4 regions of the Bradyrhizobium sp. JR4.3 genome follow, and region 1 is predicted to be linked to each of the others. Evidence: predicted binding sites of a transcription regulator. Region 1 holds the regulator's gene; each other region holds the start of a gene.
What was found. The regulator LexA, encoded in region 1, represses DNA repair genes until DNA is damaged. The targets are predictions, from matches to a motif close to TGTTCNNNNTGTGTTCNG.
Positions count from the first base shown of each region.

Region 2: the regulator LexA is predicted to act here: its motif matches at 1,504-1,521, upstream of ABIB91_RS26245 (ribonuclease T2 family protein).
Region 3: the regulator LexA is predicted to act here: its motif matches at 3,152-3,169, upstream of ABIB91_RS15435 (DNA recombination protein RmuC).
Region 4: the regulator LexA is predicted to act here: its motif matches at 2,990-3,007, upstream of ABIB91_RS06710 (three-Cys-motif partner protein TcmP).

Region 1 covers NZ_JBEPQF010000031.1:54,115-60,046, reverse strand. Annotated here, with positions in the region: partial or broken gene ABIB91_RS33170 (ComEC/Rec2 family competence protein) at 1-824, shown strand, start outside; gene ABIB91_RS33165 (hypothetical protein) at 964-1,398, opposite strand; gene lexA (transcriptional repressor LexA) at 1,851-2,552, opposite strand; gene ABIB91_RS33155 (molybdopterin molybdotransferase MoeA) at 2,729-3,940, opposite strand; gene ABIB91_RS33150 (hypothetical protein) at 4,199-4,390, opposite strand; gene ABIB91_RS33145 (HAD family hydrolase) at 4,559-5,191, opposite strand; gene ABIB91_RS33140 (alpha-hydroxy acid oxidase) at 5,200-5,932, opposite strand, start outside.
Region 2 covers NZ_JBEPQF010000019.1:186-6,117, forward strand. Annotated here, with positions in the region: gene ABIB91_RS26230 (DUF3617 domain-containing protein) at 1-462, opposite strand, end outside; gene ABIB91_RS26235 (hypothetical protein) at 507-800, opposite strand; gene ABIB91_RS26240 (hypothetical protein) at 983-1,447, shown strand; gene ABIB91_RS26245 (ribonuclease T2 family protein) at 1,568-2,260, shown strand; gene ABIB91_RS26250 (23S rRNA (adenine(2030)-N(6))-methyltransferase RlmJ) at 2,313-3,173, shown strand; gene ABIB91_RS26255 (cold-shock protein) at 3,423-3,638, shown strand; gene ABIB91_RS26260 (outer membrane protein) at 3,709-4,332, opposite strand; gene uvrC (excinuclease ABC subunit UvrC) at 4,583-5,932, shown strand, end outside.
Region 3 covers NZ_JBEPQF010000008.1:106,036-111,967, forward strand. Annotated here, with positions in the region: gene dapE (succinyl-diaminopimelate desuccinylase) at 1-341, shown strand, start outside; gene truA (tRNA pseudouridine(38-40) synthase TruA) at 509-1,246, opposite strand; gene fmt (methionyl-tRNA formyltransferase) at 1,367-2,302, opposite strand; gene def (peptide deformylase) at 2,505-3,029, opposite strand; gene ABIB91_RS15435 (DNA recombination protein RmuC) at 3,201-4,400, shown strand; partial or broken gene ABIB91_RS15440 (GIY-YIG nuclease family protein) at 4,489-4,785, shown strand; gene ABIB91_RS15445 (AmpG family muropeptide MFS transporter) at 4,904-5,932, shown strand, end outside.
Region 4 covers NZ_JBEPQF010000003.1:161,149-167,080, forward strand. Annotated here, with positions in the region: gene ilvD (dihydroxy-acid dehydratase) at 114-1,964, shown strand; gene ABIB91_RS06700 (hypothetical protein) at 2,195-2,518, shown strand; tRNA gene ABIB91_RS06705 (tRNA-Ser) at 2,790-2,879, shown strand; gene ABIB91_RS06710 (three-Cys-motif partner protein TcmP) at 3,042-4,199, shown strand; gene ABIB91_RS06715 (DUF5131 family protein) at 4,210-4,974, shown strand; gene ABIB91_RS06720 (DUF7168 domain-containing protein) at 5,117-5,872, shown strand; gene ABIB91_RS06725 (hypothetical protein) at 5,914-5,932, opposite strand, start outside.

The DNA.
Region 1 (5,932 bases):
TCTCGGCGCTGGTGATGCCGGCGGGGCTGTTGGGGCTGCTTGCTGCACCGTTCGGGCTGGACAGCGTGTTCTGGTGGCTGATGGGGATCGGCATCGACTGGATGGTCGCGGTCTCGCGCTGGGTCGCAGCATTGCCGGGTGCCGTCGGCCGCATCGCGGCGTTCGGGATCGGGCCGCTGATCGCGGCGAGCCTGGGAATCATCGTGCTGGGCTTGTTGCGGACGCCGCTGCGCTGGTCCGGCGCCCTGGTGCTGCTGGCAGCGATCCTCTGGGGACTGTCGGCGCGGCAGCCCGACATCCTGATCGCCGGGGATGGCGCGAGCGTCGCGGTGCGGGGCAAGGACGGATATCTGCACCTGATCAGGACCAGCAAGGACAGCTTTCTGCTCAAGGAATGGCTCGCTGCCGACGCCGATCCGCGCGATGCCGGCAGAGCCTCGCTGGCTGATGGCGTGTCCTGTGACGAATCCGGCTGCGTGACGCCACTGATCGACGGGAGGCTGGTCGCGCTGGCACTGCGGGTCGACGCTCTCGCCGACGATTGCAGTCGGGCCGCGCTGGTGGTGACGACGCGTCCCGCGCCGCCCGATTGCGCGGCGATGGTGGTCGATCGGCAGCGGCTCGCCAGCCAGAGCGCACTGGCGCTGACGCAGCGTGGTGACGGATTTGTGGTTCAGGCGGTGAGGGCGAGAGGCACGAGCCGCCCCTGGTTGCCGGCCGGCGCCGGCGAGGGTGATTTCGACGGCAGCCTTGCGCCGAAGGCGACCGCGCCCCGCATCAAGGACGCAACGCCGGCGGAGACCGACTTGCAGGCCGACGATTGATCTGATGGTGCGGAGCAACGCAGCGGGTCGGTGCGTCCGCTCGGATTCGCTGGCGCAAACCACACCATCTCGCCGGCCACGGCGCCGGCGATGGCAATTCAATCCTGACCTCCGACCTCGTAGCCGGAGGGCGGCTGTTTCAGCCGATCGGCAGGTGCGTGACGGTCGGCTGCCTGTCGGCGATGATCTGCGCCTTGTGCTCGCGCTCGATGACCGACTGGGTCACAGGCAGTTGCAGCACGGTCGCGCGCTGGCCTTCGACGAGCTGCGTCACCAGCACAAATTTGCCGTCGGGGAATTCGATCGCGTCATGATGGCGGTCGGGAACGTGCGGATCGATCTTGCCGAACTTGCCCACGCGGGAATTGATGGTCCGCGTCCAGATCCAGCGATTGTCGTAGCGGACGTCGTCTGCGAAGGCGAGCTCCGTTCCCGGCAGCAGGCAGACGGCAACAGACGGATCGGCTGCGGAGGCGAAGCCGCGCGTCGAGGTGCCGCGGAAATTTGTCGAGACGATCGTCTCGCCGACTTCGGCGGGGCGCGACGCGACGGCATGCAGGCTGTAGTCACACATCGGGTGCTCCTCATGCTGGGATAGCAACCCGCGTCTCTTATCGAGGCGCAGGCCTCTATCAGAGTTGAAGCACGAAAGCTCTGCTCGGTTGTGGGCAAATCTGCGGCTGGTTTCCGCAAGCCGCGATCACATTATCTTTCCCGAATTCAATAGGAACAAAGCGAGTTGCGATGCATTCGGGAGGCGCATGCGCGAATCTTGCCGGCTGGTGCAACGACCTCGATCGCTGGTCGCTGTTTCCTCGCACACCCGAGCCGCGAAGCGGTGCTGTTTCGGTGCTGCTTCGTGGGCGTCGCGAGGAGCCAGCGCCGGAGGAGGGGCCGGATAGTCTGTGCAGAACCAGAAAGACTATCCAGCCGGAGCGGACGATGATCCGCTCCAATCTCTGACCGGCGATGCCGATCGGAAGCGCGCGAGGCGCCAACTTCTCCAGGTATCAAGTACGTCCGGTATCAGTACTTCCGGTAAAGCCCGATCAGCTTGCCCTGAATCTTCACCCGATTGGGCGGCAGGATGCGGACCTCATATGCAGCGTTGGCGGGCTCGAGCGCGATCGAGGCGCCGCGACGGCGGAAGCGCTTCAGCGTCGCTTCCTCGTCGTCGATCAGCGCCACCACGATGTCGCCGGTATCGGCGCTCTCGTTGCGCTGAATCAGCGCCATGTCGCCGTCAAGGATGCCGGCATCAACCATGGAATCACCGCGCACTTCCAGCGCGTAATGTTCGCCCGAGCCGAGCATGTCGGGCGGTACGCTGATGGTGTGGCTGCGTGTCTGCAACGCCTCGATCGGCGTGCCGGCCGCGATGCGGCCCATCACCGGTACCGCCACGGGGCGTTCGCCCTCGTCCGCGGGCAGGCTGGAGCCCGCACGCACCTTGCCGAGATTGCCCTCGATGACGCTCGGGGTGAAGCCGCGGCGGCTGCCGGCGGCTGCCTGGAGCTCCGGCAGCTTGATGACTTCAATCGCACGGGCGCGGTTGGGCAGGCGTCGGATGAAGCCACGCTCCTCGAGCGCCGTGATCAGGCGATGGATGCCCGACTTCGAGCGCAGATCGAGCGCATCCTTCATCTCGTCGAAGGAGGGCGGCACGCCGCTTTCCTTCAGACGTTCACTGATGAACCGCAGAAGCTCGTATTGTTTGCGCGTTAACATCTCGACCAAAGTCCCCCGGTTGATGTCGTCCGATTCCGAGACGCAGAATTCGGCAATAAGCCGCTACATGCTCGAAACAAATCATGAACGGACACTATATGTTCGATACATGTTCCGCAACTGCTTAATTTACCGTGAACAGAGCAAACTCCGCGGAACGCGCGTTGCGGGGGTGCTCAGACGGGGAGCCGCAACACTTCGCAAGCTGTGCCGGCTTCGGCCTTCGGCGCGAATGGTGCGCGCACGAGAAGTACCTGTGCTGCAGCGAGATTCGCAAGCAGCGAAGAGTCCTGATGGTTGACGGGAAGAACGACGCGTGTGCCATCGTCACGCTCCTCCAGATGCGCGCGCAGATAGTCCTCGCGCTGGTCGTTGGCGCCGACGCCGCGGCCGAGCACGGCGCGTTCGCGGCGATGGTGAATCACTGAACGGCCCGACAGGGCGCGAATCAGCGGCACCATGAACAGGAAAGCGCACACGTAGGACGATACGGGATTGCCCGGCAGGCCGATCACACCCATTGCGCCGAGGCGCCCATGCATCATCGGCTTGCCTGGCCGCATCGCGATCTTCCAGAACGCCATCGCGATGCCTTCGTCCCTCAGTGCCTGCTGGACCAGATCGTGGTCGCCGACTGATGCGCCGCCGGTCGTGATCAGGATGTCGGCGCCGCTCTCACGGGCGCGGCGGATGCCCGCGGTGGTCGCCTCCAGCGTGTCGGCGGCAATACCGAGGTCGATGGTCTCGGCGCCCTCGCTGCGGGCGAGCGCGTGCAGGGCGTAACCGTTGGAATAGACGATCTGGCCGTGGCCGGGCGTGGTGCCCGGCATCACCAGCTCGTCGCCGGTGGCGAGAATCGCGACCTTCGGACGCCTGAAAACGGCAAGGTGCGGATAATTCATTCCGGCGGCGAGCGCGAGGTCGCGCTCGGTGAGACGACTTCCCTTGCGCAGGAGCACGTCGCCCTCGCGGAAATCGACGCCGGCGGGGCGGATGTGCCGTCCGGCGATCGCGGCTTCCTTGATCGTGATCCGCTGGCCGGCGGCGACCGTGTCCTCCTGGATCACGACGGCGTCCGCGCCACCGGGAACGACCGCGCCGGTGAAGATCCGTACGGCCTCGCCGGCGCCGATCGTCCCGGCGAACGGTCGGCCCGCCGCGACTTCGCCGATGACGGTCAGCTCCGAATCGATCGTCGCGGCATCGGCCGCGCGCACCGCGTAGCCGTCCATCGCCGACATCGCCTGCGGCGGCTGCGTGCGCCGCGCCGCGACGTCACGCGCGAGCACGCGATGGTAGGCCTCGTCGAGGGAGATCATTTCTTCCGGCAGCGGCTCTGCACCCGCCAGCACCGCGGCAAGCGCGTCGGAAACCGGCATCAAGGCCACGGCGAAAACTCCTGCTCGGCACGTTCGGGCGAATGTTCCGCACGTCTTCTAGCCGAGCGCGGGCGCAGAGGCAAAAACGGCTGAGCGGGCACAGTCATCCCGCCGCTTCACATTGTTCCGGAAGGCAGGATCAAGCGCGTCGCGGCATGATCCGAAGAACCTGACAAATCGGCAGGAGAGTGGTCATGGAAGCGACGAAAATCACGGCAAGGAAAATCACGGCAAGGCGAGAACGACGAGCGCCCTGGCCTGCATCGATCAGCTCCCTGCCTGCCCGGGAGTTACGTCGGGCGCCTTGGCTCCCTGGTCTTTGTCGGGCAGCGGATCGGCCTGGGATTTCAGGTCGGCGGCCTTGCTCACAAGCTTGGCGGAAAGGTCCGAATCTGAAGTTGTCCTGGCGAATTCAAGAAGAAGAGAGGCCTGCTTGGTGAGGTAGGTTTTGCCCAGCACGATGATGCATCCGTCCGTAGAAGTCCCAACGGACTCTAAGAGTCCGGAAGGCGGTATTCCGTTCCCGGAACTCTGTACAAAAATGCACAAAGTGATCGGGTTCCTCAATTTCTCAAAATTGGTCCCGTGGGGCGGTGCCGCCGTGGGTTTCGCGACACCGACTCCTCGTCAAATGCCCAATGCCTTCAATGCGTTCCCGACGTCACGCGGCGAGGTCACATGCACCGCCGTCAAGCCGCGCGCCCGCGCTCCCTCGATGTTTTCAGCAAGATCATCGAAGAACACGATGCGCCCGGCGGGCACGCCGATCGCCGCAACGACGTGGTCGAAGGCCTCCGCATCCGGTTTGCGCAAGCCGATGCTGGACGACAAATACAGCTCGCGGAAATGGCCGAGGAGGTCGGCATATTCCCTCGAGAAATGGTCCACGTGCGGCCGGTTGGTGTTGGAGAAAGCGTAGAGCGGCATCTGCTTCGCTGCCCGCGGTAGCAGCTCGGCGATGTCAGGCATTTCGCCGGCGAAGATCGCGTTCCAGCCTTCCAGGAACTGCGCGTCCGAAATGCCGATTCCGAGCGAGGCTCGCAATGAGGCGAAATAATCCTCATCGCTGATCTTCCCCATCTCGTGCAACCGATAGGCTTCGCTGTCCCGCACATAGCGCGCGACGATGGCTTCGGGCTTGCAGCCGGCATGTCCCGCCCAGCAGGCGATTGCCTTGGAGAAATCGATATCGAGCACCACGCGGCCGAGATCGAACAGGAGCGCATCCGCGCTGCCGGGAGAGAGCGATGTCACCTGCATCCTTTCACTCAGTATCGATATGGCTCGTGGTCGAACAGCGGAAACGCGCTGAACACACTCGGCGCGTTGGTTGCGGTCGCCTGGTGCAGGCAGGATTTGTCGAGCTCGGCGAACGACGTCGCACCCAAGAGGCCGAGGCAGCGCAGCACTTCGTCCTCGAGCAGCTCCAGCATGCGCGCCACGCCGGATTCGCCGGCCGCCGCCAGCGCCCAGCATTGTAGCCGGCCGATGCCGACGAGGTCGGCACCCGCCGCGATCGCCTTGACGATGTCGGTGCCGCGACAGACGCCGCCATCGACCATGATTTTGGCGCGGCCGTTCACGGCATCGACGATCTCGGGCAGCACATGCATGGCGCCGCGACCGTGATCGAGCTGACGGCCGCCATGGTTGGAGACGTAGATCCATTCGACGCCGTGATCGATCGCGATCAGCGCGTCCTCTGGCGTCGCGATGCCCTTGAGGATCAGCGGGATCTTGAACTTGTCCTTGATCATCTTCACCGTCCGCCACTCCAGACCCTTCTGGTAATCGCCGCCGGTGGCGCGCAGGCGGCTCTCGCGAACGTAGCGCTTGGCGATGTCACGTTCGCGACGGCTGTAGTGAGCGGTGTCGACGGTCAGGCAGAAGGCGGCGTAGGCGTTCTTCTCGGCCCGGCTGACGACGTCGGCAACGAAGGCGTCGTCGCCGCGCACATAGAGCTGGTAGAGGCGCAGCGCGTCGGGCGCAGCTTCGGCGGTC
Region 2 (5,932 bases), on a different contig from region 1:
GATGTCGCCGGGCTTCTGGTCCGGCTTGCAGGCCCCCAGCCATTTCGCTTCGAGCTGCAGGGTCGTGTCGCGGCCTGCTGCGCCGGCGGCGCCGCCTTGCGCGTGCGACGACGTCTTCACTGTATAGGCCGAATTGAAATCGCCGGTGATCTCGGCATGCGAGGTCGTGCTGATGCCGGCGACATTGCATTCGGAATCGCTGACATAGCCGGTCGCGGTCTTCTTGATGTCCTGCTTGGCGCAAATCTGCTTGGCCATGGGGGAGACGTTGTTGTTCATCTCCTTGTCGACGGTCTCGTCGGTGCAGTGCTGCATGGTCATCTCGGGCACCGGCGTGCCGGTCCTGACCATCTTCAATTCCCACAGGCCCGCCTTGCGCACCGGCAGGTCGTCAGCGCGGGCGCTGCCTGCCGACACGACGAGGCAAAGGGCGGAGCCGAGCAAAGCGAGTTTGCGCGTCATGTGGGAAGCTCCCGGCTGAGAGGTAGCGGCGCTGCGAAAGCGCCTCAGTAGAGCGTGCGGATCGGCTGGTCGGCCGCGCCATAGGGCACCCAGCGGCAGGAGAACGAGATGTAGCCGCCCTCATAGGCCTGCATCGCCAGGAATTTGGCGACCTTGCCGTAGCGCGCGCAGTGATCGACCGCGACCTGCCGCGCATCGACCTGGGTTGCCATCGAATAGGCGATGATACCGCCGGTGTCGTTGCCCTTGAACGGAGGCACCGGAAGGAGATCGGCGCGCGCCGACTGGCTCGCCATCATACCCAAGGCAAGTAGGCCCGCGGCCGCAATGATTCGCATTCCCGTCACTCCGATTGGTTGGTGGCAGTTTACGGTGCCGGCGCGGCGGTGGAAAGAACCGAAGACCCCTCTGGTGCAGCATTGCGGTCAACTCGTCGGCAAGTGTTGCCGCGCTGCACTTGACCTCCCCCGGCCTTCACGGCACCGTCGGACCCTCGCAGATCATGCTGTCTGGATTGCCCATGCGCGCCTCGACCTTCCTGAAATCGCTCCGCTTTGCCGCCGTGCTCGGCCTCCTGTTCGGGGCGCTGTCGCTCGGTGAGGCCAGGGCCGCCAATCCGCTGGAGCTGAATTTCTGGCTGAGCGGGCCGCGCTATGACGGCAACGTCTCCGAATGCGACAGGGCGCTGCCGACGATCGCCAGCCAGTTCTGGGAGAAAGAAAGCTCGTTCTGGAATTCCTCGTTGAAGATCACCGGCTTCTCCGCCGTTCACGAGACCGCGTTCCGGCCCTGGGCGTCCGACAACATCCCGCGCCGCTATTGCACCGGCGAGGCTATGCTCACGGATGGCAAGCTGCGCAAGGTGCATTTCTCGATTGTCGAGGATGGCGGCTTCGCCGGCTACGGCCAGGGCGTCGAATGGTGTGTGGTCGGGCTCGACCGCAACTGGGCCTACAACCCGGCCTGCCGCGCCGCCAAACAATAATTGCAAAAGTCCTGATCCGGACCGATCAGGCGGCCGAACGACGGTCGTCCGAATTTTGTTCTTGAAATGTTCTTACCGCCTGCTAGGCTCTTCTGCACAGTCTAGTTGAGGGGCGTCGCCATGTTTCATTCCAGATTGCATTTTTTCTCCCGCCTTATGATCTCGCTGACGCTTGCAGCCGGGCTGGCTGCGCTGGCCGGCGGTGCCAAGGCCCAGGACAAGCGGCAGAACACGCCCGGCGAATTCGATTTTTATGTGCTGTCGCTGTCGTGGTCGCCCTCCTTCTGCGAGGAGGCGGCGGAGCGCGGCGGCCGCTCGCAGACCCAGTGCAGCGGACGGCCCTACGCTTTCGTGGTGCATGGTCTGTGGCCGCAATATGAGAACGGTTTTCCGGAATATTGCCAGCGGCCCTCGCCGCGGCTGAACCGCAGCATCGTCTCCTCCATGCTCGATCTGATGCCGGCGCCGGGTCTGATCTTCAACGAATGGGACAAGCACGGCACCTGCTCGGGGCTCGCCGACCGCAGCTATTTCGAGACGATCCGGAAGGCGCGCGCCGCGATCAAGATTCCGGCTGAATATCTCGATCTGTCGCAGGCCAAGACCGTGGCGCCGGCGGAGGTGGAGGAAGCCTTCATCAAGGCCAATCCGGGCCTCAGCAATGCCGCCGTCTCGATCACCTGCAACCGGACGCGGCTATCGGAAGTCCGCATCTGCCTCAGCAAGGACCTGCAATTCCGCGCCTGCGAGGAGATCGACCGCCGCGCCTGCCGCCGCGACCAGGTGGCGATGCCGCCGATCCGGGGTGGGTAGCCCAGGCATCGTGCCTCTTTGCTCAAGCCGCCACGTGGCGTAGTGCTCTTGCATGAATTACCGCCACGCCTTCCATGCCGGCAACTTCGCCGATGTCATCAAGCACATCGTGCTGGCGCGCATCATCACCTATCTCCAGGACAAACCGGGCGCGTTCCGCGTCATCGACACCCATGCCGGCGCCGGCCTCTACGATCTCGAAAGCGACGAGGCGCGCCGCGGCGGCGAGTGGCTGACGGGCATTGCGCGGCTGATGCAGGCGCGGCTGTCGAACGACGCCATGGCACTGACCAAGCCCTATCTCGACATCGTCCGCGCCTTCAATCCGAAAGGCGAGCTCAAGGCCTATCCGGGCTCGCCGCTGATCGCGCGCGCCCTGATGCGGCCGCAGGATCGCCTCGTCGCCTGCGAACTCGAGCCGAAGGCGCGGAAAGCGCTGATCGGCGTGCTGCGCCATGACGAGCAGGCCCGCGTGGTCGACCTCGACGGCTGGATGGCGTTGCCGGCTTTCGTGCCGCCAAAGGAACGGCGCGGGATCGTCCTGATCGACCCGCCGTTCGAGGCAAAGGACGAGTTCGAAAAGCTCGGCGAGGCCTTCTCGACGGCTTTCGCGAAATGGCCGACCGGTATCTATGTAATCTGGTATCCCGCCAAGAGCCGGCGCGCCACCGACGCGCTGGTGCAATCAGTGGCGCGGCTCGCAGCCGCAGCAAAACCGCCGGGAAAATGCCTGCGCCTCGAATTCAGCGTGGCGCCGCAGGCCGACGGTGCAACTCTCACCTCCACCGGGCTCTTGATCGTCAATCCCCCTTACACGCTGCAGGGCGAGCTCAAGACGATCCTGCCCGAGCTGGAAATGCCGCTCGGCCAGGGTGGCGCTGCCAGATTCCGATTAGAGGTGCCGAGACCGTAACACTCCGGCATCTTGGGAAAAATATGCAGGAGCGGTGGTCAATCTGCGGAGAACCGTATTATGCTGTTTCCGTGACTGGCTTTACGTTCCGCTTCCGCGAATGGTTGCGGCGGAGTGAAGGCCTAAGAAAGATCCAGTCGGACCAAATGGTCTGCCCAAGGATGGCCAGCTCCCGGGCTTCGTAAGGCCCGGTCATGTCGTGACGTGCGTCTGCGTCACGACGGAGGAGCAATGAGGGGGAGTTTCCCGATGGCCATGACGGGAACGGTCAAGTTTTTCAACGGTGAGCGCGGCTACGGATTCATCAAGCCGGACGACGGGGGCCGCGACGTCTTCGTACATATTACTGCTGTGGAGCGGGCCGGACTGAAGGACCTTGCCGAAGGACAGCGTATTACTTTCGAAGTCGAACCGGACAAGAAGGGCAAGGGGCCGAAGGCGGTCGATTTGGTCATCCTTCCCTAGCGAGCCTGGCGTAAAAAAAATCCCGGCCGCAAGCGGCCGGGAGGTTGGTCCGGTATTTTCTTCTTAGCTATCAGAAGTGATAGTTCACGCCTGCGCGCACAACGCTGGCGCTATAGCCGTTTGACACGCCTGTAATCGCGAACTGACTCGTCGACAGATCGATATAGAGATATTCGAGCTTGGCGCTCCAGTTCGGCGCGAATCCGACTTCCGCGCCGGCACCGATGGTCCAGCCAGCGCTGGTGTGCGACTCGGTCCAGCCGAACGTCTGCGCGCGCAGCTCGCCGAAGGCGAGGCCCGCCGTGCCGTAGAACAGCACGTTGCTGAAGGCATAGCCGGCGCGGCCGCGCAGGGTACCGAACCACGGATTGGAGAACTTCCACGGCGCGAAGGTGTCGTCGGCACCGGCGGCCTGGATGTCGCCCTCGACGCCGAACACCCAAGGGCCGGTCTGGAAATTGTAGCCGGCCTGAACGCCGCCGACGAAGCCTGACGGCTTTGCGGGATTGTTGTTCACCGAACCCCATTCATAGCCGAGATTGGCACCGAGATACGGGCCGGCCCAGCTATAGGCATTGAGCGGCTGATTGACCGTATAGGGCGCACGCTGCCCGTAATTGAGATCGGCGGCCTCTGCCGAAGCCGTCCAGCCGACTGCAGCCAACGCGGCTGCGCCCACAACGAGCGCCTTCATCACACACTCCAACGCAACTGCCGTCACCGGTGCGATGCCTGCGCCGCCGCGCGAGGCAAAACCGCATGGTTACGGAACCACCACTTTTTCGCGTAAGATTTATCGAGAGTTTTAAGTTAAAGGCCTGTTAAGTCGGGTTACCGGGCTGTTAACAGGCTTAAGCAAGCGTTACCGGGAACTGCGCCGCCATCCTGTGCGTGCCGCACGGCCGGAACTTCAAATCGGCACCCGCAGCGCCTAAATTCGCACCATGGTTCACGATTCCACCGACAATCCGGACGACGCACGCACGCGCAAACCCGTGCGCGGCAACGCACCCGATGTCCCGGCCCAGGAAACCGAAGCGGCGCCGCCCGACCTCGATCCCGCCACAGCAAACGGCGACGACGAGGACGACGCACGGCTGCCGGACATCCTGGAAGAGAGCGGCACCGTCGGCGAAGAGCCGCTGGCGACCGGCCACGAGGCGATCGAACGCGCGGTCCGCCTCGCTCCCACCTCGCCCGGCGTCTACCGCATGCTCAATGCGAATGCCGACGTGCTCTATGTCGGCAAGGCCAAGAACGTCAAAAAGCGCCTGTCGAACTATGCGCGCCAGAGTGCGCCGCAGCCGGCCCGCATCCTGCGCATGATCGCCGCTACAGTTACCGTGGAAATCATCTCGACCCACACCGAGACTGAAGCACTGCTGCTGGAGGCCAACCTCATCAAGCAGCTTCGGCCGCGCTTCAACGTGCAGCTGCGCGACGACAAGTCGTTTCCCTACATCCTGATCACGGGCGACCATTGGGCGCCTCAGATCCTGAAGCATCGCGGCGCGCAGACGCGGCCCGGTCGCTATTTCGGCCCGTTCGCCTCTGCCGGCGCCGTCAACCGCACCATCACCGCGCTTCAGCGCGCGTTCCTGATCCGCTCCTGCACGGATTCCTTCTTTGAGAGCCGCTCGCGGCCCTGCCTGCTCTATCAGATCCGCCGTTGCGCCGGCCCCTGCACCCGCGAGATCGACTTCCCCGGCTACACGACCCTTGTGCGCGAGGCGAGCGACTTCCTGTCCGGCAAGAGCCATGCGGTGAAACAGGAGCTTGCCGCCGAGATGGAGAAGGCCTCCGGCGAGCTCGAATTCGAGAGCGCCGCGCTCTACCGCGACCGCCTCGCTGCGCTCTCCGCGATCCAGTCGCAGCAGGGCATCAATCCGCGCACGGTGGAAGAAGCCGACGTGTTCGCCATCCACCAGGAGGGCGGCTTCTCATGCGTCGAGGTGTTCTTCTTCCGCACCGGGCAGAACTGGGGCAACCGCGCCTATTTCCCGCGCGCGGAGAAGACGTATACGCCGGAAGAGGTGCTCGGCTCCTTCCTCGCCCAGTTCTACGACGACAAGCCGCCGCCGAGGAATATCCTGCTCTCGCACGAGATCGAAGAGAGCGAGCTGCTCGGCAACGCGCTGTCGATCAAGGCCGGCCGCAAGGTCGAAGTGTCCACGCCGAAGCGCGGCGAGAAGAAGGAGCTCGTCACCCACGCGCTCACCAACGCGCGCGAGGCCCTGGGCCGCAAGCTCGCGGACACCGCGACGCAGAGCCGGCTGCTGGACGCCATGGCCACG
Region 3 (5,932 bases), on a different contig from region 1:
GCCTGCGCGAGCTGGTCGAGACGCGGCTGACCAAAGCCTGCGGCAACCGGATCCGCGCCCGCATCGTCTGGGAGCCTTCGAACTCGAACGTGTTCGTGACCAAGCCCGGCCCGTTCACCGATCTCGCGGTGTCCGCGATCGAGGAAGTGACGGGCCGCAAGCCGGAGCTGTCGACCTCAGGCGGCACCTCGGATGCGCGCTTCATCTCGAGCTATTGCCCGGTGATCGAGTTCGGCCTGGTGGGACAGACCATGCACCAGGTCGACGAGCGCGTGCCGGTTGGGGATTTGGAGCAGTTGACGAAGGTGTATCGCGGGATTTTGGCGAGGTATTTTGCGTAGCCCCCATTGCCGCCAAACCCTCCGCTGTCATCGCCCGGCTTCACCGGGCGATCCAGTATTCCAGAGACGGCAGTGACTGAGCCGAGAGGCCGCGGCGTACTGGATGCCCCGGTCAAGCCGGGGCATGACAGTGGTGGATGTAGCGAGAGCGCGCGCCCTCACCCCAATCAGTAATCCACCTGCATCAGATACAGCCCGTCCGGCGGGGCGACGATGCCGCAGGCGGCGCGGTTGCGTGCAGCGAGCGCTGCGGAGAGATCTTCGGCGGTCCAGCGGCCTTCGCCGACCCACATCAGCGACCCCACCATCGAGCGCACCTGGCTGTGCAGGAACGAGCGCGCCGAGGTGAGAATCGTGATCTCGCGCCCGTCGCGCAGCACGTCGAGTTGATCGAGCGTCTTCTCCGGCGACTTGGCCTGGCACTCGGTGTCGCGGAAGGTGGTGAAATCGTGCTTGCCGAGCAGGCGTTGTGCCGCCGCATGCATCGCATCGGCATCGAGCCGGCGCGGCACACGCCAGGCGTGGCCGGCATCGAGCGCGAGATTGGCGCGGGTGTTGACGATGCGGTAGCGATAGTGGCGCTTGATGGCCGAGAAGCGCGCCTCGAAAGTCTCCGGCACGATATCGGCTTCGACCACGGCGATGGGATGCGGGCGCAAATGCGCATTCAAGCCGTCGCGAAAACGGCCCTGCGGAAACTGCTTGTCGATATCGACATGCGCGACCTGGCCGCGCGCATGCACGCCGGCATCGGTGCGCCCGGCGCCGTGCACGCGCGCATCCGCGCCGGTCATCGCCTTCACCGCCGCTTCCAGCGCGCCCTGCACCGAGGGCAGCGTCTCCTGCACCTGCCAGCCGAAGAACGGCGCGCCGTCATATTCGATGGTGAGCTTGTAGCGGGGCATCTTGTCCAGTTTCGCTGTCATCGCCCGGCTCGACCGGGCGATCCAGTACTCCGCAGCCTATCCGTTCGACCGAGAAGCCTCGGCGTACTGGATACCCCGCCTTCGCGGGGTATGACAGCGTCAGGTGAATTTGGCGCCGGACTTCAGCGGCACGCCACGCAGGAAGTCCGCGGCCTGCATGCGCGCCTTGCCTTCGCGCTGGAGCTCGATCAGGCGGATTGCGCCCTCGCCGCAGGCGATGGTGAGGTGATCGTCGAGCACCTCGCCCGGCGTACCCGAACCCTTCGCCAATTCACAGCGCAGGATTTTTACGCGCGCGTTCTCGCTCACGCCGGTGAGCTCGGCCCAGGCGCCGGGAAACGGCGACAGGCCGTGGATATGGCTCAGCACCTCGCGCGCGGGCCTGGTCCAGTCGATCCGCGCTTCGGCCTTGTCGATCTTGGCGGCGTAGGTGACGCCATCCTCGCTCTGCTGCTTGAGCTGAAGCCCGCCGCGGTCGAGCGCGGCCATGGCGCGCACCATCAGATCGGCACCGAGCCGGGCCAGACGATCGTGCAGATCGAGCGCGGTCATATTGTCCGTGATCGCGAGCCGTTCCGCCATGGCGACGTCGCCGGTGTCGAGGCCAACATCCATCTTCATCACCATCACGCCGCTCTCGGCATCGCCGGCCATGATCGCGCGATTGATGGGAGCAGCACCGCGCCAGCGTGGCAGCAGCGAAGCGTGCAGATTGTAGCAGCCGAGCTTTGGCGCATCGAGGATCGCCTGCGGCAGGATCATGCCATAGGCGACGACGACGGCCGCATCGGCGTCGAAGGCGCGGAATTCTTCCCGCGCCTCCGGCGTCTTCAACGTCTTCGGCGTCAGCACGGGCACGCCGAGCTTTCGCGCGGCCTCTTCCACCGGGGTCGGCTGCAATTGCAGGCCACGCCGTCCGCCGGGCTTCGGCGCGCGCGTATACACGGCCGCGATCTCGTGGCCGTGCGCGACGAGCTCGAGCAGCGTCGGCACGGAGAAATCGGGCGTGCCCATGAAGATCAGGCGGAGGGGCATGACAAGGACTCGGTACGTTCCCTCCCCCCTTGTGGGGGAGGCTTAGGGAGAGGGGTGCCACACGACGCGCTCTCTCGGCATGAGCGCTCACCGCACGCACTTGATCAGATGACGGATAGACTTCCTCCTGGGCTACCCCTCTCCCCCGCCCTCCCCCACAAGGGGGGAGGGAGCGCAGGGGAGCGTGGGGCAGCACCGAAAACTACTCCGCGCGCTTGGCGGCTTTCTCGAATTTCTTCAGCACGCGGTCGCGCTTGAGCTTCGACAGATAGTCGACGAACAGCACGCCGTTGAGATGGTCGATCTCGTGCTGGATGCAGGTGGCGTAGAGGCCTTCGGCGTCCTCCTCATGCACCTTGCCGTCCAGATCGATGTAGCGCACCCGCACCTTCGCGGGACGCTCGACCTCCTCGTAATATTCGGGGATCGACAGGCAGCCTTCCTCGTAGACCGACAGGTCCTCGGAGGAGGCGATGATTTCCGGATTGATGAAGACGCGCGGCTCGGGCTTGGTCTCGCCGTCCTGGTCGGGCTTGGCGAGGTCCATGGTGATCAGCCGCAACGGCTGCGCGATCTGGATCGCCGCGAGCCCGATGCCGGGCGCGTCGTACATGGTCTCGAACATGTCGTCGGCAAGCTTGCGGATCTCCGGCGTGACCTTCTCGATCGGCTTGGAGACCAGACGCAGCTGCTTGTCGGGCAGGATGATGATTTCTCTGAGGGCCATGGCCGCGATTTAAGCCGGGCGCCGGACGCGGTCAATCCGGCCGGGAACCCCGTTAACCCTCCGCTAACCATAAAACTTCAGGTTTCGTTAACCATAAAAATTAACGAGGCATTTACACTAAATGTTCGCTATTCGTTCGTGCCGCCGAGCGAATCGGCTAGAAGCAGGGGCATGAACGAGATCATTTTCATGCTCGGCGACTGGCCGGTGCGCACCGTGGACGCGCTGATCGGCTTCGGCGCGCTGGTCCTCATCCTGCTGGCGGTCATCGCCGTCGTGATCGCGCGCTCCGGGCGGCGCGGGGCGGAACTTGCGATGGCCAACGCGATCCGCGCCGACGAACTCGAGGAGCGCATCAGCCAGATGCTGCATGCCCAGAGCGAGGCTTCGGGGCGGGTCGATGCCATGACCCAGACGCTGGCCGGTCGCCAGGCAGACATGGCACGCGCGGTCAACGAGCGGCTGGATTCGGTGACCCACCGCGTCGGCCAGTCCATGGAGAACACCACCCGCAACACCATGGAGAGCCTGCGCGCGCTGCACGAGCGGCTCGGCATCATCGACAGCGCGCACAAGAACCTCACCGACCTCACCACACAGGTGACGACCCTGCGCGACGTGCTCGCCAACAAGCAGTCGCGCGGCGCCTTCGGTCAGGCGCGGATGGAAGCGATCGTCCAGGACGGTCTGCCGAAGGGCGCCTACGAGTTCCAGTTCACGCTCTCGACCGGCAAGCGTCCGGACTGCGTCGTGTTCCTGCCCGACCAGCGGCCGCTCTGCATCGACGCGAAATTTCCGCTGGAAGCGATGACCGCGCTGCATGATGCGCGCACCGATGAGGAAAAGCGGATCGCCACGCAGCGGCTGCGCGGCGACGTGATGAAGCACGTCAGCGACATCGCCGAAAAATATCTCGTCGCCGGCGAGACCCAGGACATGGCGCTGATGTTCGTGCCGTCGGAATCGGTCTACGCCGAAATCCACGACGGTTTCGACGACGTAATCCAGAAGGCGTATCGCGCCCGCGTCGTGCTGGTGTCGCCTTCGTTGCTGATGCTGGCGATCCAGGTGATGCAGCAGATCATGAAGGACGCGCGCATGCGCGATGCCGCCGACCAGATCCAGACCGAGGTGATCAAGCTCGGCGACGATCTCGGCCGCCTGCGCGAGCGCGTGCTGAAATTGCAGAAACACTTTGCCGACGCCAACGAAGACGTCCGCCAGATCCTGATCTCCGCCGACAAGATCGAGAAGCGCGCGGGGCGGATCGAAGAGCTCGATTTCAGCAAGACCGATGCGCCCGAAGCCCCGCATCTCGTAGCGACCGGCGCTGCCGAACTGTTCCCGAGGAAGCTCCAGGCTGGGGAGTGATTCTACGCTGAGATGCGGTAACCTGCCGCCTCAATCTCGCTGTCGTCGCCCGGCTTGACCGGGCGATCCAGTATCCCAGAGGCGGCAGATGGGCGCTCGCTGCTACTACGTCTACATTCTCGCCAGCAAGATGGGTGGCACGCTTTATATTGGCGTAACGAACGATCTCATCCGCCGGGTGGCAGAGCACAAGTTGAAACTGATCGAGAGCTTCACGAAAGACTACGATGTCGTGAAGCTCGTTTACTTCGAGCAGTTCGACGACCCCGAGAATGCGATCGAACGGGAGAAGCGGCTGAAGAAGTGGAAGCGCGATTGGAAGATCGCGTTGATCGAGAAAGACAATCCGGATTGGAACGATCTCTATTCGGGGATTGCTGGCCCCCATAATGCCGGCCTCTGGAATACTGGGTCGCCCGGTCAAGCCGGGCGACGACACCTCCTCTTTGGCCGGCAGGAGCGACACCTCACTTGTGGCGGCCAGAATCTGCTAACACCCACCCATGACCGCACCCGACGCGACCTCCCCTGCCGGCCCCGACACGACCCCCACCTCCTGGCGTGATAGCCTTGCCGTTTACCTGCAACGGCGGGTGCTGATCGTGCTGTTCCTCGGCTTCTCGTCCGGGCTGCCGCTGGCGCTGTCGGGCTCGACGCTGCTGGTGTGGATGCGGGAATCCGGCGTCGATCTCAAGACCATCGGGCTGTTTGCGCTGGTCGGCACGCCCTACACGCTGAAATTCCTGTGGGCGCCGCTGGTCGATGCGATGCATGTGCCGCTGTTCACGCGCGCGTTCGGGCGGCGCCGCGGCTGGCTGCTGTTCTCGCAATTGCTGCTGATCGTCGCGATCCTGCTGCTGGCGCTGACCGATCCCGCGCGCTCGCCGTTCTATGTCGCGCTCGGCGCATTGCTGGTGGCGACGGCCTCGTCGACGCAGGACATCGTGGTCGATGCCTTCCGCGTCGAGAGCCTGCCGGAAAGCGAGCAGGCCGCCGGCATGGCGTCCTATGTCGCGGCCTATCGCATCGGCATGCTGGTCTCGACCGCCGGCGCGCTGTTCATTGTGTCGGGCTTCGAGAGCACCGGCATCACCCGCACGTCCGCCTGGATGTGGGGTTATGTGGTGATGGCGGCGATGGTGCTGATCGGGACGATCACGGCGCTGGTCGCGACCGAGCCCGAGCAATCGGTGCGGGCGGAAGCCGCGACGCAGACGCAGACCGCGTTCGCGCGCGTGCTGCACGCGGCGATCGGCGCCTTCTCGGAATTCCTGACGCGCAAGGACGCGCTTGCGGCACTCGCCTTCGTCGTGCTGTTCAAGTTCACCGACGCCTTCTCCGGCACGATGACCGCGCCGTTCGTGATCGACCTCGGCTTCTCCCGCAACGACTATGCGGCGATCGTGAAGGGTGTGGGCCTCGCTGCGACGCTGATCGGCGGCTTTGCCGGCGGCTTCGTCGCCCGGCGCTATTCGCTCGCGAGCAGCCTCTGGATCGGCGGCGTGGTGCAGGCGCTCGCGAACCTCTCCTTT
Region 4 (5,932 bases), on a different contig from region 1:
GCCCAAGTTCCCGTTGCGCGCGTTCCCCCCGTGCGCTATCCGGCCGGAAAGGCCTGAGGCGGCTTCGAAAATTTGCCCCGCCCGGCCAGCCAAACCCGAGGACGGAAACCGCCGTGCCAGCCTATCGCTCCCGCACCACCACCCACGGCCGCAACATGGCGGGCGCCCGCGGCCTCTGGCGCGCGACCGGCATGAAGGACGGCGATTTCGGCAAGCCGATCATCGCGGTGGTCAATTCCTTCACCCAGTTCGTGCCCGGCCACGTCCATCTCAAGGACCTCGGCCAGCTCGTCGCCCGCGAGATCGAGCAGGCCGGCGGCGTGGCGAAAGAGTTCAACACCATCGCGGTCGACGACGGCATCGCGATGGGCCATGACGGCATGCTCTACAGCCTGCCGTCGCGCGAACTGATCGCCGACAGCGTCGAGTACATGGTCAACGCCCATTGCGCCGACGGCATGGTCTGCATCTCCAATTGCGACAAGATCACGCCCGGCATGCTGATGGCGGCGCTGCGGCTCAACATCCCCGCGGTGTTCGTCTCGGGCGGACCGATGGAGGCCGGCAAGGTGACGCTGCAGGGCAAGACCAAGGCGGTCGACCTGATCGATGCCATGGTCGCAGCCGCCGACTCCAAGGTCAGCGACGAGGACGTCAAGGTGATCGAGCGCTCGGCATGCCCGACCTGCGGCTCGTGCTCGGGCATGTTCACCGCCAATTCGATGAACTGCCTCACGGAAGCCCTCGGCCTTGCGCTCCCCGGCAACGGCACGGTGGTCGCGACCCATGCCGATCGCAAGCGCCTGTTCGTCGAGGCCGGCCACACCATCGTCGACATCGTGCGCCGCCACTACGAGCAGGACGACGCCTCGGTGCTGCCGCGCAATGTCGCGAACTTCAAGGCGTTCGAGAACGCGATGACGCTCGACATCGCGATGGGCGGCTCGACCAACACGGTGCTGCATCTGCTCGCCGCGGCCCATGAAGGCGAGGTCGCGTTCACCATGCAGGACATCGACCGTCTCTCGCGGCGCGTGCCCGTGCTGTGCAAGGTCGCACCGTCGGTCGCCGACGTGCATGTCGAGGACGTGCATCGTGCCGGCGGCATCATGGGCATCCTGGGCGAGCTCGACCGCGCCGGTCTGATCGACACCTCGGTCTCGACCGTGCACGCGCCGACCATGAGCGATGCGCTGGAGCGCTGGGACATCAAGCGCTCGAAGAGCGAGTCCGTCCGCACCTTCTTCCGGGCTTCGCCAGGCGGCATCCCGACCCAAATCGCCTTCAGCCAGGAGCGTCGCTACGACGAGCTCGATACCGACCGCGAGAAGGGCGTCGTCCGCAACCTCGAGCACGCCTTCAGCAAGGACGGCGGTCTTGCGGTGCTCTACGGCAACCTCGCGCAGGACGGCTGCATCGTGAAGACCGCCGGCGTCGACGCCTCGATCCTGAAATTCTCCGGCCCCGCCCGCGTGTTCGAGAGCCAGGATGCGGCGGTGGAAGGCATTCTGGGCGGCAAGGTCGTTGCCGGCGAAGTCGTGGTCATCATCTATGAAGGCCCGCGCGGCGGCCCCGGCATGCAGGAGATGCTGTATCCGACCAGCTATCTGAAATCGATGGGGCTCGGCAAAGCCTGCGCGCTCGTCACCGACGGACGCTTCTCGGGCGGCTCGTCGGGCCTGTCGATCGGCCATCTGTCGCCGGAAGCGGCCGAAGGCGGCAACATCGGTCTGGTCAGGACCGGCGATCGCATCGCCATCGACATCCCGAACCGCAGCATCACGCTGGAGGTCTCCGACGAGGAGCTCGCCAGCCGCCGCGCCGCGGAAGAGGCGAAGGGCGATGCCGCCTGGCAGGCGATCGGCCGCAAGCGCAACGTCTCGACCGCGCTTCAGGCCTACGCCGCGCTCACCACCAGCGCCGCGCGCGGCGCGGTGCGCGAGGTGAAGCGTCGTCCGAAGTAGGAGCGTCTCGTGCGAGCGTGACCGCAAGCAGCACGCATGGTCAACAAGTTCTGAACGGCCGGCGAAAGCCGGCCGTTTGCATTAAGGATGCCCCGACGAACTTCGGCAACGCAAGGTTTTGCCGCGTATACTGATGCGACCTTCGCAAATCCATTTCGGGCAATTGGGGCACCACACTAATGTCTCGCACTCTCGCTGTCGTTTTCTCGACCGTCGTCGCTGCGATTTCCATGACCGGCGCGGCTTCCGCCGGCTGTTACAATTGCTACACACCCCCGCCGTGCACGACCTGTTACCAGCAGCAATACGTGCAGCCGCAATACCGCACCGTCGACGAGACCGTGATGGTGTCGCCCGGCGCCGTCGTGGCGCACCGCGCGCCGGCGCAGTACCGCACCGTGATGGTGCCGCAGACTGTGATGGTGGCGCCGCCGAGCGTCCAGTACGAGCGCATCCCGCCCCAATACGCCACGCGCCAGCGCGTCGAGATGGTCCAGCCGGGTTATTCTTATTACGCGCCAGTGCAGATGGGCTGCGCGTCCTGCGGGTACTGAGCCAACGCGGAGACGAAGAATTCAACGGCGCTCCTCAGAGGGCGCCGTTTTTCTTTGCAGCCGGCAAACCAGGTCCGGAAAGGGAGGCGACTCCAAACCGGACCTCAACCAGAGACGTCTTGGGAGATGCCGCCAGTGTCCGGGATTGCTGAGAAGCGCATACTAAGGGAACAGACTGACGCCGCCTGACAGGTTGGGTGTTTGGGGCAGGGCACCAACTTCGCGTTGCCACGCCCCGCCGACTACGTTAAGCGACAGCAATTCCGGGTTTGGAAGGGTGGCCGAGTGGTTTAAGGCACCGGTCTTGAAAACCGGCGTGCCCGCAAGGGTACCGTGGGTTCGAATCCCACCCCTTCCGCCAGTCAAGCCAAAAACTCAAATAAAATCAGACTTTGGCGGTTTTGGCTCACCAAAAGCTACTAACCAATACCGTAGCTTGCGCTTGGGGGAGCCAAGGGCTAATTACCTGGACGGAACAAATAGAGAACAATATGGTGCGTGTCGAATCTGCGGAGTAACGTGCATGCTGGCAACGAATCCACCCGAGGTTGTGCAAGGAACGACTCCATTGGCAGGTGCAAAATTTTTTGACGAAAGATCGGATCAATCGGAAACTAAAGCGAGGATTATTCAGAAATACTTTTACGCCTGGGCCAACGTGATCATACCGAGTGCAAAACTGCATGGAGGCAAGATTGCCTACATCGATCTTTATGCTGGACCCGGACGCTATAAGGACGGCGCTGCGTCAACGCCGCTCCTCGTGTTGGAGCACGCTATCGAAGATAAGAACATGTGCGACATGTTGGTGACTATCTTCAACGACGCGGATGGAAACCATACAGCGACGTTGCAAGGAGAAATCGACGCGCTGCCCGGCATAGAGAAGCTCAAATACAAGCCGACCGTGAATTGTGGCGAGATTGGTGCCGACGCCGAAAAGGAACTTTCCGAAACTCGATTGGTACCTTCCTTCACGTTCGTTGATCCGTTTGGCTATAAGGGGCTGTCGCTCAAAATCGTAAATGGCGTCATTAAAGATTGGGGATGCGATTGCGTCTTTTTCTTCAACTATGGACGCATCAATGCTGGTCTTTCGAACGACTTGGTCAAGAAACACATGGACGCTCTGTTCGGTGTCGAACGTGCAGATGATCTGCGCAAGAAGATCGAAGGAAAATCGCCTGACGAGCGTGAGACGCTAATCCTTGAAGAGCTATCACAGGCTATCAAAGGCATGGGTGGAAAATTCGTGCTGCCGTTTCGTTTCAAGCGTGGTGCGCGAACCTCGCATAGTTTGATCTTCGTATCGAAGCACTTTAAAGGCTACGAGATCATGAAAGGGATCATGGCAAGCGAAAGCTCGACTGATGATCAGGGCGTTGCTTCATTCACATACTCCCCGGCAGACGCTTCCACTCCTCTGTTGTTCTCGCTATTGCAACCGTTCGACAAGCTACTAGCGGATTTGCCCAAGGTGTTTGCAGGCGAGACGCTAACGATGCGCCAGATTTACGAAGATCATTCCGTTGATACCCCGTACACGGACAAGAACTACAAAGAGGCTCTTAGACAACTTGAAGCGTCAGGAGTGATCACGGCTGATCCACCAGCAGCGCAGCGACCCAAACGGGCGGGCTCCGTCACCTTCGCGGACCGCGTAAAGGTTACGTTCAACTAGGGATGTCGCAATGGCCACCAACTCACCAATCGAATGGACAGAAGCAACGTGGAATCCGGTGGCAGGGTGCACAATCCTGTCGCCGGGTTGCACCAATTGCTATGCGATGCGACTTGCTAGGCGATTGGAGGCCATGGGGCAACCAAAGTACGCGGGCACAACGCGCGTATCAGGTGGACGCGCCAAATGGAACGGCAAGATCGTTCTAGACGAAGCTGCCTTGAACATACCGCTGAAGTGGAAGACACCCAAAGTTATCTTCGTCAATTCAATGTCGGACTTGTTCCACGAGAACGTGCCGCTGGAATTCATCGGCAAGGTTTTTGATGTGATGCAACGTGCTCGACACCACACATTTCAAATTTTGACCAAACGAGCAGGACGGCTCGCTAGCATTGCGAACCAGCTGCCCTGGCCGAATAACGTCTGGATGGGCGTAAGCGTCGAAAACGACGAATATACCGATCGAATTGACCATCTGCGTTCGACACCGGCATTCATCAAGTTCTTGAGCCTCGAACCGTTGCTTGGCCCACTTGAGAACTTGGATCTTGAGGGCATCGACTGGGCTATTGCGGGCGGCGAAAGCGGTCCTGCCGCGCGCCCGATGGACCCTGATTGGGTACGATCGATTCGGGATCAATGCGTAGATGCGGGCGTTGCCTTTCACTTTAAGCAGTGGGGTGGAGTGCAAAAGAAGCAAACCGGCCGGGTGTTGGACGGGCGAACGTGGGATCAACTTCCAACTACGAAGGCATCCGTGATTTTGGCTTAAAGCTAAGTTTTCACGCCAAATGGTCAGTAGTGCTGGTGAGCGGTGAAAAATGTCGAACGGCTTCAGCGCAGATTACGGATGATGTTTCCGCCAGTCTACCCGGCGGCCGTCCATGGGTCGGACTTTCCCAATCAGGTAATCAGTGAACCAGACCTCCACTCCGCCCGCGCTCGACAAGCTGAAGCTCCGCATTCAGGCGTTGCGTTCCAAGACCATTGCCAATGGCTGCACTGAGGACGAGGCGCTGTCTGCGGCCGCCAAGGTCGCCGAGCTGCTCGATCGCCATGATCTGTCGCTCTCCGATGTCGAACTGCGCGCGTCGCCGTGCGAGCGGAGGGTCTACGAGACCCATCGCAAGAAGCGAATTCCGCTGGACGACTGCATCGGCGCGATCGCTCTTTTCTGCGATTGTCGGGTCTGGCGCGAGAAGAACGCGGCCGGCGAGAACAGTTATGTGTTCTTTGGCCTCGGCGCCGATATCGAGGTCGCGCATTATCTGGCTGAATTGATCGACGGCGCTGTGCGCGCCGAACTTGGACGCTTCAAGACTTCGCTCGACTACAGCAGGTTCCGGCACCAGCAGCGGCATCTCGCCAATGCCTCCTTCGCGCTCGGGATGGTGGCCTCAATCGCGGACAAGCTGGTAGCGATCAAGGCCGGTCGCGATCAGGTCAACGAAAGCACCGGCCGCGGGCTGGTGGTTCTCAAGACCTCGGTGGTCGATGCGGAGTTCGACAAGCTCGACCTGAAGATGCGGACCCAGCGCAGCACCAGCCGGATGGTATCGATGACAGCCTATGAAGCCGGCGGCGCCGCCGGTGCGTCGCTCGCCATCAATCCCGGGCTTGGCAAGTCCCTTGGCGGGTCGCAGTCAAGGACCGCTCCTAAAGGGAGCTGAACGCGTCGGGGGAGGGCGTGCAGCCTCACCATCATTGCAGTTCAGTCGATGGACTTCTCG